Regions from separate parts of the Streptomyces sp. NPDC052023 genome, predicted to be linked through region 2. Evidence: riboswitches for the same ligand, from Rfam matches in the RefSeq annotation. Region 2 holds a riboswitch; the other holds the start of a gene.
The links. Region 2 has a riboswitch for thiamine pyrophosphate ahead of ACIHCM_RS21685 (thiamine ABC transporter substrate binding subunit). Riboswitches for the same ligand answer to the same signal wherever they lie in the genome.
Positions count from the first base shown of each region.

Region 1: linked by a shared signal. The riboswitch ahead of thiO (glycine oxidase ThiO) and the one ahead of ACIHCM_RS21685 (thiamine ABC transporter substrate binding subunit) in region 2 are both predicted to bind thiamine pyrophosphate.

Region 1 is NZ_JBIUBW010000001.1:185,482-192,177, forward strand. Features, by position in the region: partial or broken gene ACIHCM_RS00810 (thiamine phosphate synthase) at 81-363, opposite strand; gene ACIHCM_RS00815 (NAD(P)/FAD-dependent oxidoreductase) at 370-1,587, opposite strand; gene ACIHCM_RS00820 (hypothetical protein) at 1,667-2,005, opposite strand; TPP riboswitch at 2,058-2,171, shown strand; gene thiO (glycine oxidase ThiO) at 2,168-3,334, shown strand; gene thiS (sulfur carrier protein ThiS) at 3,331-3,531, shown strand; gene ACIHCM_RS00835 (thiazole synthase) at 3,535-4,332, shown strand; gene pknB (Stk1 family PASTA domain-containing Ser/Thr kinase) at 4,450-6,378, shown strand; gene ACIHCM_RS00845 (deoxyribonuclease IV) at 6,413-6,696, shown strand, end outside.
Region 2 is NZ_JBIUBW010000010.1:214,066-220,761, forward strand. Features, by position in the region: gene ACIHCM_RS21670 (pyridoxamine 5'-phosphate oxidase family protein) at 108-572, shown strand; gene ACIHCM_RS21675 (VOC family protein) at 827-1,261, shown strand; gene rlmN (23S rRNA (adenine(2503)-C(2))-methyltransferase RlmN) at 1,471-2,577, shown strand; TPP riboswitch at 2,599-2,717, shown strand; gene ACIHCM_RS21685 (thiamine ABC transporter substrate binding subunit) at 2,796-3,911, shown strand; gene ACIHCM_RS21690 (ABC transporter permease) at 3,887-5,551, shown strand; gene ACIHCM_RS21695 (ABC transporter ATP-binding protein) at 5,551-6,582, shown strand; partial or broken gene ACIHCM_RS21700 (maleylpyruvate isomerase family mycothiol-dependent enzyme) at 6,598-6,696, shown strand, end outside.

The DNA of each region.
Region 1 (6,696 bases), on a different contig from region 2:
CCCCCACTGACAGTCGGAAGTCAGCCCCGCCCACCGACCCCTTTGACCTGCGGTGACGCGTTAGGCCGTGGCCGCCTTCAGCGGGCGCCCGCGTCCAGGACCTGGTCGAGGTTGCCGAGGTCGATGCCCCCGATGGCGAACCAGGGACGGCCGGTGCCCGCGCCGCCCTGTGCCGGACCAGGTCGAGGCCGGGGGCGTGGCGGCCGGGCTCGGCGGGGGTCGGCCGGCACGGGCCGGTGCAGAAAGTAGTCGCCCCCCTCCTGGACCGCTCCACGCACGCAGGATGTCGTCGCCGAGGATCGCCCGGGCCGCGGCGACCGGGAGGTCACCCAGGCCGAGATGGAGGACACCGGCACCGGCGGCGACGCGTCAGGCCGTGGCCGCCTTCAGCGGGCGCGCCGGGTCGGCGAGCAGCTCCGGGCTCATCAGGGTTCCGGCCTCGATGAGCCGCCGGCCCTGCGCCAGGTCCCGGGGGCGGCCCACGGCGAGCAGGGCGACCAGCCGGCCCTCCCGCAGCCAGCACACCGACCAGGCGGGCCCAGCCGGGTCACCGCGCCACACGGTGGCGTCGGCGCACGCGTGGTGCCCGGCGTACTGGACGAAGCGCCCGAACTGCTCGGACCAGAAGTACGGGACCGGGTCGTAGACGGCCGGGGCCTCGCCGATGATGTTCGCCGCGACCGTGCGGGGGCCCTGCAGAGCGTTGTCCCAGTGGTGCACCATCAGGCGCTCGCCGTAGCGCGCCGAGGGGAAGGACGCGCAGTCACCGACGGCGTAGACGTCCGGCGCCGAGGTCCGCAGGTGGTCGTCGGCCAGGACCTCCCCGTGCCGGCCGAGCTCGATGCCGGAGCCGGCGAGCCTGCGCGTGGCGGGCCGGGCGCCGATGCCGACGACGACGGCGCCGGCGGGCACCCGCGATCCGTCGTCCAGGACGACCGCCCCGGGTTCGACCCGCTCCACGCGCGCGTGTGTGCGCAGGACGGCGCCGCTGTCGGCGTACCAGGCGCTCATCGGCGCGGCCACGTCGCCGGGCAGTGCCCCGGCGAGGGGACGGTCCGCGGCCTCCACCACGGTCACCGCGCAGCCCGCCTCCCGGGCGGCGGTGGCGAACTCCGCGCCGATCCAGCCCGCGCCGACGACCACGATGTCGTGCTGCCGGGCGAGCACCGGCCGCAGCCGCTCGGCGTCGTCCAGGGTGCGCAGCAGGTGCACGCCGGGGACGCCCTCGGCGCCGGGCAGGGTGACGGGTTCCGCTCCGGTGGCCAGGACCAGCGCGTCGTACGGCACCGGCCCGGCCTCGGTGTCCAGCTCGTGGTCACCGGGGCGGACACCGGTCATCTCGCGCCCGAGGTGCAGTTCGATGCCGAGCGCCTCGAAGTCGACGTCGAAGGCGGAGTGCTCGGCCGTGCCGAGCAGGACCGCCTTGGACAGCGGCGGCCGGTCGTACGGCTGGTGGGGCTCGGCGCCGATCAGCGTCACCGTGCCGTCGAAGCCCTGTTCCCGCAGGGCGACCGCGGTCTGCACCCCGGCCATGCCCGCGCCCACGACGACCACGCGCCGCGCCTGTGCCCTCGTCTGCTCGCTCACCTGATCACCATAGACACCTGACAGTTTGTCAGTAAGGGGGAGGTCCCCGTGGCCTGGTCCCCGAGCCCCCGGCCCACCGCTAGCCGAGCTGCTCGACCACGCTCGTCCCGCTGCCGGCCTGCGACTCCCACTCCCAGCTCTCGTCCAGCCGGAGCCGCCCGTCCGGCAGTTCCACGACGGCCGACACGCAGTGCCCCGAGGACGTCGTCCCGTCCCGCTTGAGCTGCACGTACCGGAAGTCCAGCCGGTCCCCCTCGCGCGTCCCCACGAGGTACCCGCGGACGACGTCCCCACCCGCGTACTCGGCCCAGACCTCGCCGTCCTTCTCGTGGTACGTGAACCGGGTGCGCGTACCCACCTGGCCCGGGGCCTGGTCGGCGACGGGAGCGAGGACGAGGCCGTCCAGTGAGCGGGGCATGCCAGGAGGCTCCCTTACAGAGGGGCGGAGTCAAGGGCTAGGGTGGCCACCGTAAAGCACTCGCGGGAGCCCGGACGCACCGGGCTGAGAGGGAGGCTGGGCGGCCTCCGACCGTACGAACCTGATCCGGGTCATGCCGGCGAAGGGAGGGGCGCGGTGCCCGTGTCGTCTTCTGCACGTACCTCGGACGTCCTCGTCATCGGGGGCGGAATCATCGGTCTGGTCACGGCCTGGCGTGCCGCACAGCGCGGACTGGCCACCGCCGTGGTGGACCCGGAACCGGGCGGCGGGGCCGCCCAGGTGGCGGCCGGCATGCTGGCCGCCGTCACGGAACTCCACTACGGCGAGCAGACCCTGCTCGGTCTGAACCTCGCGTCGGCCCGCCGCTATCCGGACTTCGCGGCCGAACTCACCGAACTCACCGGTCACGACCTCGGCTACCGCCGCTGCGGCACCCTCGCCGTCGCGCTGGACGCCGACGACCGCGCCCATCTGCGCGAACTGCACGCCCTGCAACGGCACACGGGGCTCGACTCCGAGTGGCTGTCGGGCCGGGACTGCCGCCGCCTGGAGCCGATGCTGGCGCCGGGTGTGCGCGGCGGGCTGCGGGTGGACGGCGACCACCAGATCGACCCGCGGCGTCTCGCGGCGGCGCTCGTGGCCGCGTGTGAGCGGGCGGGCGTCGTCTTCCACCGGGAGTGGGCCGAGCGGCTGCTGGTCGCCCGGGAGCGGGCGACGGGCATCGTCACGCGCGCGGGGGCCGAGCTGGCCGCCGCGCAGGTGGTGCTCGCCGCCGGAAGCCTCAGCGGGCGGCTCGCGGGCGTCCCCGAGGCCGTGCTGCCGCCCGTGCGGCCGGTCAAGGGGCAGGTGCTGCGGCTGACCGTGCCGCCACCCCTCGCGCCGTTCCTGAGCCGCACCGTGCGCGCGGTGGTCCGCGGCAGCCACGTCTACCTGGTGCCGCGCGAGAACGGTGAGCTGGTCGTGGGCGCCACCAGCGAGGAACAGGGCTGGGACACCACGGTCACCGCCGGGGGCGTGTACGAGCTGCTGCGCGACGCGCACGAACTGGTCCCGGGGCTCACCGAGCTGCCGCTGACGGAGACCAGGGCGGGCCTGCGGCCCGGCTCGCCCGACAACGCGCCCCTGCTCGGACCGACCGGGCTGGACGGCCTGCTGCTGGCCACCGGCCACTACCGCAACGGCGTCCTGCTCACTCCGGTGACCGGTGACGCCATGGCGCACGTCCTGACGACCGGTGAACTTCCGGACGAGGCCCGTCCCTTCACGCCGAAGCGCTTCAGCGCCGCACTCACGGAGCAGCCCGCATGATCATCTCCGTCAACGGGGAGCCCCGCCGGATCGCCGACGGAACGGCTCTCGACGCCCTCGTGCACACCCTCACCGCGGCACCCTCCGGAGTGGCCGCCGCCCTCAACGAAACCGTCGTCCCGCGTGCCCAGTGGCCCGCCACACCCCTTTCGGAAGGGGACCGTGTCGAGGTCCTCACCGCCGTCCAAGGAGGCTGACCCATGGCCGACGATCCGTTTGTCCTCGGGGGTACGACCTTCACCTCCCGGCTGATCATGGGCACCGGCGGCGCGCCGAGCCTGGACGTGCTGGAGCGGGCGCTGATCGCCTCCGGGACCGAGCTGACCACCGTCGCGATGCGGCGCGTCAACCCCGGCGTCCACGGCTCCGTGCTGTCGGTGCTGGACAAGCTGGGCATCCGGGTGCTGCCCAACACGGCCGGCTGCTTCACGGCCGGTGAGGCGGTGCTGACCGCCCGCCTCGCGCGTGAGGCGCTGGGCACCGACATGGTCAAGCTGGAGGTCATCGCCGACGAGCGCACCCTGCTGCCCGACCCGATCGAGCTGCTGGACGCCGCGGAGACACTGGTGGACGACGGCTTCACGGTGCTGCCGTACACCAACGACGACCCCGTCCTCGCCCGCAAGCTCCAGGACGTGGGCTGCGCCGCGATCATGCCGCTCGGGTCGCCGATCGGCTCCGGCCTCGGCATCCGCAATCCGCACAACTTCCAGCTGATCGTCGAGCACGCGCGCGTGCCGGTGATCCTGGACGCGGGAGCGGGTACGGCGTCGGACGCGGCGTTCGCGATGGAGCTGGGGTGCGCGGCTGTGATGCTCGCCTCAGCTGTGACCCGGGCGCAGGAGCCGGTGCTGATGGCCACCGCCATGCGCGGCGCCGTGGAGGCGGGGCGGCTGGCCCGGCGGGCGGGGCGTATCCCGAGGCGCCATTTCGCGGAGGCCTCGTCGCCGGTGGCGGGCATGGCCGCGCTGGACCCGGAGCGGCCCGCCTTCCAGTGACCCGGTACGGCGCCGGGGGCACAGGTGGGTAAGACACGTCACAGGTCGGCTGCAGTACCGCCCCGATGGTCCGGGAACCGGCCGGAGGTGTCGGTGACGGCTCGTACACTCGCCTGCGTGGACACGACCCTTCAAGACCCTCTGGTCGGGCAACTGCTCGACGGCCGTTACCGCGTCGACGCGCGGATCGCGGTCGGCGGGATGGCCACGGTCTACCGGGCCGTGGACACCCGCCTCGACCGCGTCCTCGCGCTCAAGGTGATGCATCCGACCCTGGCCGTGGACGGCTCGTTCGTCGAGCGCTTCATCCGCGAGGCCAAGTCGGTGGCCCGGCTCGCCCACCCCAACGTCGTCCAGGTGTTCGACCAGGGGGCGGACGGGTCGTACGTCTACCTGGCCATGGAGTACGTCTCCGGCTGCACCCTGCGGGACGTGCTGCGCGAGCGCGGGGCGCTGCAGCCGCGGGCCGCGCTGGACATCCTGGAGCCGGTCCTTGCCGCGCTGGGCGCCGCCCACCGTGCGGGGTTCGTGCACCGGGACATGAAGCCGGAGAACGTCCTGATAGGGGACGACGGCAGGGTCAAGGTGGCCGACTTCGGGCTGGTCCGGGCCGTGGACACGGTCACCCACACCACCGGGTCGGTCCTGGGCACCGTCTCCTATCTCGCCCCGGAGCAGATCGAGCACGGCAGCGCCGATCCCCGCGTCGACGTGTACGCGTGCGGTGTGGTGCTCTACGAGATGCTGACCGGCGGCAAGCCGCACACGGGGGACTCCCCCGCCCAGGTGCTCTACCGGCATGTGCACGAGGACGTCCCGCCGCCCTCGGCCGCCGTGCCCGGCCTCGCGTACGAGCTGGACGAGCTGGTCGCCGCGGCGACCGCCCGAATGCCGGAGGTCCGCCCCTACGACGCCGTGGCGCTGCTCGCGCTGGCCCGTGAGGCGCGCGGCGCGCTCGGTGCCGAGCAGCTGGACGCGGTGCCCCCGCAGGCGGTCGCCGCGGAGCACGACAACGCCGACGACCGGACGAGCGTGATCCCGCGCGCGCTGACCGCACTGCGCCGGCTGCCCGTGAACGAGGACGACGACGAGTCCCGCTACAACCGGACCAGCCGTCTGGAGTCGCCGCCCCTCGACGACACCCCGCGCCGCCGGACCCGGCCGCGGCGCACGCTCGCCACGCTCGTCGCCTCGGTGCTGCTCGCGCTGGGCCTCGGTACGGGCGTCTGGTACATCAACTCCGGCCAGTTCACCGAGGTGCCGCCGCTGCTGGCGAAGACCGAGGCGCAGGCCGAGGACCGGCTCGCGGACGCCGGGCTGGAGGTCGGGCAGGTCAAGCACGCCTACAGCGACACGGTGCGGCGTGGCACGATCATCAGCACCGACCCGGCGCCGGGCGCCCGGATCCGGCACAACGACTCCGTGACGCTCACCGTCTCCGACGGTCCCGAGACGGTGAAGGTGCCGGACGTCGCGGGCCACCGGCTGGACAAGGCGCGCAGCGTGCTCAAGGACAGCGGGCTGGAACCGGGCATGGTGACCCGGGAGTTCAGCGAGGATGTCCCGCGCGGCTCCGTGATCGGCACGAACCCGGCGACGGACACGACGACCCGTGCCGGCACGGCGATCGCGCTCACCGTCAGCAAGGGCGCCCCCGTGGACGTCCCGGACGTCACCGGCAGCGACCTGGGCGAGGCCAGGGAGCAGCTCCAGGAGGCGGGCCTGAAGGTGCGGGTCGCCGCCGAGCGGATCAACTCGGAGCACGAGGCCGGACAGGTCGCCCGGCAGAACCCGCGACCCGACGGCGAGGCAGCCGAGGGCGACACGGTGACGCTGACCCTTTCCAAGGGCCCGGAGATGATCGAGGTTCCGGACGTGGTGGGCGACAGCGTGGACGAGGCCAGGCAGAAGCTCCAGGGCGCCGGTTTCGAGGTCGAGGAGGACCGCGGACTGCTCGGTCTGTTCGGCGACACCGTGCGCCGGCAGTCCGTCCCGGGCGGTGAGACCGCGCCCAAGGGGTCGACGATCACCCTTCAGATCCGCTGACGGGGCACCGGGGGGCGCGTGACACCCTGAACGGGTGAAGAGTCTGCACCCCGGCCCCTCCCGCAACCCTGTCGGCGGTCACGTCCCCGTCGCCGGCGGCCTGTACTCCGTGGGCCTCACCTACGCCCACGACCTCAAGGCCGAGACCGTGCAGGTCTTCGTCGCCAACCCGCGTGGCTGGGCCACGCCGGCCGGTGACCCGCGCCAGGACGAGGCGTTCCGCACGGCGTGCGCCGAGGAGTCGATCCCGGTGTATGTGCACGCGCCCTATCTGATCAACTTCGGCTCGCACACGGAGGCCACCGCCGAGCGGTCGGT
Region 2 (6,696 bases):
ACAGGCCGCGCGCACGCCTGGAACTGATCGAGGGGGTACATAGGTCGCGAGGAGTAGGTCCTGCGCCTCAGGCGCGCCTCGCGCCTGCTTGGTTAGGGTCGCTCCTCATGGAGACCACAGGAATCGTTCGTCGCCGGACTGCCGAGCGTGTGCGCGACGCTCTGGAGCGGCTCGGCACCGAGCGGGATGTATGGGTGTCGACGGCTCACCCTGATCACGGGCCGCACCAGGTGCCGCTGTGGTTCTCGTGGGACGGGCGAGCGGTGTGGATGTGCACCGGCGCCACTTCCGTGACGGCGCGAAACGTCCGCGCAGAGCCGCGCTTGCGCCTCTCGCTACCGGACACCTTCGACGTGGTGCTCCTCCAGGGGGAGGCGGAGTACTTTCCGGACCAGGAGGTGCCGGGGGACGCGGCGGAGGCGTTCGCCGAGAAGTTCGGCTGGGATCCACGCGCGGAAGAGGGTTCTTTTCTGTACATACGGGTGGCCCCGAGGACTGTGCGCGCCTGGCGCGGCGAGCCCGAACTACGCGGGAGAGTGATCATGCGTGACGGGATGTGGCTCGGTCACTAGCACTTCGGCCATGGATCGATGTGCCGTGGATCGACGCACAGGGTGAGGCTGTCTGGAGTGACGTCTGGTGGAGGTCGAGCGGGGATACGGGCATTGCACGGCCAGTTCTAGATCGCCGACGAGCGTCGATGACGACGACTGGTACATGGGCAGCGTGTACGCCGATGGCAGCGTCGACTGTTGGGCAGCCTACGGGCGGATCCGCCTGGGGAAATGAGCGGCAGGGTCCCCCTGGTGCGCGGTACCGTGCGCCGATGTCAGCGATCAAGAAGTTCCAAGTCACCTTCGACTGCGCAGAACCTGAGCGCCTCGCTCGCTTCTGGTGTGAGGTGCTGGGGTACGTCATACCGCCGCCACCGGAGGGGTTCACCACCTGGGACGATTTCAACCGCACCCTGCCTCCTGAGCAGCAGGGATCATGGTTCGCCTGCAGTGATCCGTCAGGCGTGGGCCCGCGCCTTTACTTCCAGCGCGTCCCTGAAGGCAAGATCGTCAAGAATCGGGTGCATCTCGACGTCCGGGTCGGCACCGGGCTCGTGGGGGACGAGCGTCTCGCCACGCTCGAAGCCGAGTGCGCACGGCTGGTGGCGCTCGGTGCGACCCACGTGCGAACCCTGTATGCCGATGAGGAAAACGAGTCGTGCATCCCGATGCTGGACATCGAGGGCAACGAGTTCTGTATCGACTGAGCACTCGTCGAGCCGGGGAGGCGGGGAGCCGCCTCCATGGGGCCTCTCTGGGATCGCACGGGGGAGGGCGTTACCCCATGTGGGCGAGGTGTGCACCGGGCGATGCCGAACATGGCGGTGCGAACACCGTCGCGGCCCTGCCTACTACCGACAGTCGTAGCAGCGGCAGCCCCAGGTCACCCAAGTGGATCTGCGACACTGGTACAGCCATGCCTAAGCCCGGAGAACTCACATTCGTCGCCCCCCGCGGAGCCAAGAAGCCGCCGCGGCATCTTGCCGATCTCACGCCGGCCGAGCGCAAAGAAGCCGTCGCCGAGATCGGTGAGAAACCGTTTCGTGCCAAGCAGCTGTCGCAGCACTACTTCGCGCGGTACGCGCACGACCCGGAGCAGTGGACCGACATCCCGGCCGGGTCGCGCGGGAAGCTGCGGGAGGCGTTGCTTCCGGAGCTGATGACGGTCGTGCGGCATCTGTCGACGGACGAGGGCACCACCCGTAAGACGCTGTGGCGGCTGTTCGACGGGACGCTCGTCGAGTCGGTGCTGATGCGCTACCCGGACCGGGTGACGATGTGCATCAGCTCGCAGGCGGGCTGCGGGATGAACTGCCCGTTCTGCGCCACCGGGCAGGCCGGGCTCGACCGCAACCTGTCCACCGCCGAGATCGTCCACCAGATCGTGGACGGCATGCGGGCGCTGCGCGACGGCGAGGTGCCCGGCGGGCCCTCGCGGCTGTCGAACATCGTCTTCATGGGCATGGGCGAGCCCCTGGCCAACTACAAGCGCGTCGTCGGTGCCATCCGCGCGCTCACCGACCCGGAGCCGGACGGGCTCGGGCTTTCGCAGCGCGGGATCACCGTCTCGACCGTCGGACTGGTGCCGGCGATCCACCGCTTCGCCGACGAGGGCTTCAAGTGCCGGCTGGCGATCTCGCTGCACGCCCCGGACGACGAGCTGCGCGACACCCTCGTGCCCGTGAACACGCGCTGGAAGGTGCGCGAGGTGCTGGACGCCGGGTTCGACTACGTCCAGAAGTCCGGGCGGCGGCTGTCCATCGAGTACGCGCTGATCCGGGACATCAACGACCAGGCCTGGCGCGGTGACCGGCTCGGCCGGCTGCTCAAGGGCAAGCCCGTGCACGTCAATCTCATCCCGCTGAACCCGACTCCGGGCTCCAAGTGGACCGCGTCCCGTCCCGAGGACGAGAAGGCGTTCGTGGAGGCCATCGCCGCCCATGGTGTACCGGTCACGATCCGGGACACCCGTGGTCAGGAGATCGACGGGGCGTGTGGTCAGCTCGCGGCCACCGAGCGGTAGTCTGACGCCGTACACATCTTCATATTCCGGCAGGGGAGCGCCACAGCGCTGAGAGTGCGGCAGCCATATCTTGGGTGAGCCGCAGACCCTCTGAACCTCGCCCAGGTCATTCTGGGTAGGGAGATCGGTCGTCACTCGAGCTGTTGCGCCCTGCCCGGGAACCCGTTCCAGGTCCCGGGCAGGGCCGCGTCTCTTCCTGGTCACCCAGGAGGAAATCAGTGAGCAACACCAAGAAGTTCACAGCCGTCGTCGTCGGGCTGGGCATGGTCACGCTGTCCGCGTGCGGGTCCTCGGGTTCCGGTGATGAAGGCTCGGACTCCAAGACGGTCACCCTCGTCAGCCATGACTCGTGGGTCGTGTCCAAGAGCGTGATCGCCGCCTTCGAGAAGCAGTCCGGCTACCGGGTCAAGGTCCTCAAGGACGGCGACGCCGGCCAGGTCGTCAACAAGGCCGTCCTGACCAAGGACAACCCCCAGGGCGACGTCCTCTTCGGCGTCGACAACACCCTGCTGTCCCGCGCGCTCGACAACGGTCTCTTCCAGCCGTACGAGGCGAAGGACGCCGACCTGGTCAAGCCGGAGTACCGGGCCGACCAGGAGCAGCACCGCGTCACACCCGTCGACACCGCCGACATCTGCGTGAACTACGACAAGGCCTGGTTCAGCGAGCGCAAGCTGGACCCGCCGAAGACCCTCGACGACCTGGCCGACCCGGCGTACAAGAACCTCCTCGTCACCGAGAACGCCGCCACCTCCTCACCCGGCCTCGGCTTCCTGCTCGGCACGGCCGCGAAGTACGGCGATGGGGGCACCTCCCGCTCGGGCGGAGCCGAGAGTGGGGGAGGCTGGGAGGGCTACTGGAAGAAGCTCAAGGCCAACGGCGTGAAGGTCGTGGACGGCTGGGAGCAGGCCTACAACGAGGAGTTCTCCGGTTCCGCGAGCGGCCGGAAGGCGGGCGGCGACCGGCCGCTGGTCGTGTCGTACGCCTCCTCGCCCCCCGCCGAGGTCGTCTTCGCCGACCCGAGGCCGAAGACCGCCCCGACCGGTGTGGCCATGGGCACCTGCTTCCGGCAGGTCGAGTACGCCGGCCTGCTGAACAACGCGAAGAACCCGGAGGGCGGCAAGGCGCTGCTCGACTTCATGCTCACCAAGCAGTTCCAGGAGGACATGCCGCTGAACATGTTCGTCTACCCGGTGCGCGAGGGCGCCCAGGTGCCCGGGGAGTTCGTGAAGTACGGCCCGCAGGCCGAGGACCCCGGGACCATGGACCCGGCGAAGATCGCCGAAAACCGTGACGAGTGGGTCAAGTCGTGGACGTCGCTCGTACTCAAGTAGCCGCCAGGGCACGCGGGAACGCGGCGCGGCTCGGGCTTCTCGCCCTGCCTGTCGCGTTCTTCGCCGTCTTCTTCGCCTACCCCGTCGCCGCGATCGTCGGCCGTGGACTGAAGGCCGACGGGAGCTGGCAGTTCGGGCTGCTCGCCGACGTTCTCGCCCAGTCCGGCATCCGGCACGTCCTGTGGTTCACCACCTGGCAGGCGCTCGCCTCGACCGCGCTGACGCTGCTGATCGCGCTGCCCGGCGCGTATGTGTTCGCCCGCTTCGACTTCCCCGGCAAGCAGGTGCTGCGGGCGGTCGTCACCGTGCCGTTCGTGCTGCCGACCGTCGTGGTCGGCACGGCGTTCCTGGCGCTGGTCGGGCGGGGCGGGCTGCTGGACGACCTCTGGGGCGCCCGGCTGGACACCACCGTGTGGGCGATCCTGCTCGCGCACGTCTTCTTCAACTACGCGGTCGTCGTACGGACGGTCGGCGGGCTCTGGGCGCAGCTCGACCCACGCCAGGAGGAGGCCGCGCGGATGCTCGGGGCGTCCCGCCTGAGCGCCTGGCGGAGCGTCACCCTGCCCGCGCTGGGGCCTGCCGTGGCCGCCGCCGCACTGATGGTCTTCCTGTTCACCTTCACCTCCTTCGCCGTGGTGCAGATCCTCGGCGGACCCACCTTCTCCACCCTCGAAGTGGAGATCTACCGGCAGACCACGGAGGTCTTCGACCTCGCCACCGCCGCCGTGCTGACGCTGGTCCAGTTCGCCGCGGTGGGCGCGGTGCTCGCCGTGCACGCCTGGACCGTACGGCGGCGGGAGTCCGCGCTGCGGCTGGTGGATGCGTCCGTGACCGCACGCCGGCCGCGCGGGGCCGGGCAGTGGGCGCTGCTGGCCGGTGTCCTGGCCGTGGTCGCCCTGCTGCTCCTGCTGCCGCTGGCCGTGCTGGTGCAGCGCTCGCTCGACGCCCCCGGGTTCGGCTACTACCGGGCGCTGACCAGCGAGGACGGCGGCACCTTCCTGGTCCCGCCGATCGACGCGATCGGCAACTCGCTGTCGTACGCCGTGGTCGCCACCGCGATCGCCGTGCTGGTCGGCGGGCTCGCCGCGGTGGCGCTGACCCGGCGGGACGCGGGGCGGTTCGTTCGCGGGTTCGACGCGCTGCTGATGCTGCCGCTGGGCGTGTCCGCGGTGACGGTCGGTTTCGGGTTCCTGATCGCCCTCGACGAGCCGCCGCTGGATCTGCGCGCCTCGTGGATCCTCGTACCCCTGGCGCAGGCGCTGGTCGGGGTGCCGTTCGTCGTGCGGACCATGCTGCCGGTGCTGCGGGCGGTGGACGTACGGCTGCGCGAGGCGGCGGCGGTGCTCGGGGCGTCGCCGTGGCGGGCCTGGCGTGAGGTGGACCTGCCGATGGTGCGGCGGGCGCTGCTGGTGGCGGCCGGGTTCGCCTTCGCCGTGTCGCTCGGGGAGTTCGGGGCGACGGTCTTCATCGCGCGGCCGGACAACCCCACGCTGCCGGTCGCCGTGGCGCGGCTGCTGGCGCGGCCCGGCGATCTCAACTACGGGCAGGCGATGGCCCTTTCGACGATTCTGATGGTGGTGTGCGCGGTGGCGCTGCTGGTGCTGGAGCGGCTGAGGACCGACCGGACGGGGGAGTTCTGATGCTGCTCGGCCTGGAGAACGCGACCGTACGGTTCGGTGGGCGGCCCGTCCTCGACGGCGTCGGCCTGGAGGTCGCCGAGCACGAGGTGGTGTGCGTGCTCGGCCCCAGCGGAAGCGGTAAGTCGACGCTGCTGCGGGCCGTGGCGGGGCTGCAACCCCTCGACACCGGGCGGGTGCTGCTCGACGGACGCGACCAGGCCGGGGTGCCCGCGCACCGGCGGGGCGTCGGGCTGATGTTCCAGGACCATCAGCTCTTCCCGCAGCGCGACGTGGGCGGCAACGTGGCCTTCGGGCTCCGGATGCGCGGGGCGCCGAAGGCACAGCAGCAAGAACGCGTACGGGAGTTGCTGGAGCTGGTCGGGCTGCCCGGTGCCGCACGCCGGGCGGTGGCCGCCCTGTCCGGCGGGGAGCAGCAACGGGTGGCGCTGGCCCGGGCGCTGGCGCCCCGGCCGCGGCTGCTGATGCTGGACGAGCCGCTCGGACAGCTGGACCGGTCGCTGCGCGAACGGCTCGTCGTGGAACTGCGGGAGCTGTTCGGCCGGTTGGGGACGACCGTGCTCGCGGTGACGCACGACCAGGGTGAGGCCTTCGCGCTGGCCGACCGTGTGGTGGTCATGCGGGACGGGCGGATCGCCCAGTCCGGTACGCCGCTTCAGGTCTGGCAGCGGCCCGCGGACGCGTTCGTGGCGCGCTTCCTGGGCTTCGACAACGTGACCGACGCTACGGTGAGCGCGCAGGCCGCGGACACCGCGTGGGGGAAGCTGCCGGTGCCCGAGGGCGCGGAGCAGGGGGCGCGGACGGTGCTCGTACGGCCGGCCGGTGTGCGCCTGGCCGCCCCGGACGCCGGGCTGCGGTGCACAGTGGCCGCGCGGACGTTCAAGGGCAGCCATGTCGCCGTACACCTGCAACCGGTGGACGGGGCGCCGCGGTTGGAGGCGGCGTGTGCGCTGCGGGACGCGCCCGGGGTGGGGGAGATCGTGGGCGTCGAGTTCGACGCGGCGGAAATCGTGGTGCTCGGGCGCTCCGGGTGATCGTAGGGTGCGGGCATGACGCGACTCGCACATGACCGGTACTGCGACGAAATCGCCCATCAGGTAGGTCTGTTGCGGTCCGTCGTGACCTCAGGGGCCGATCTGGCGGCCACC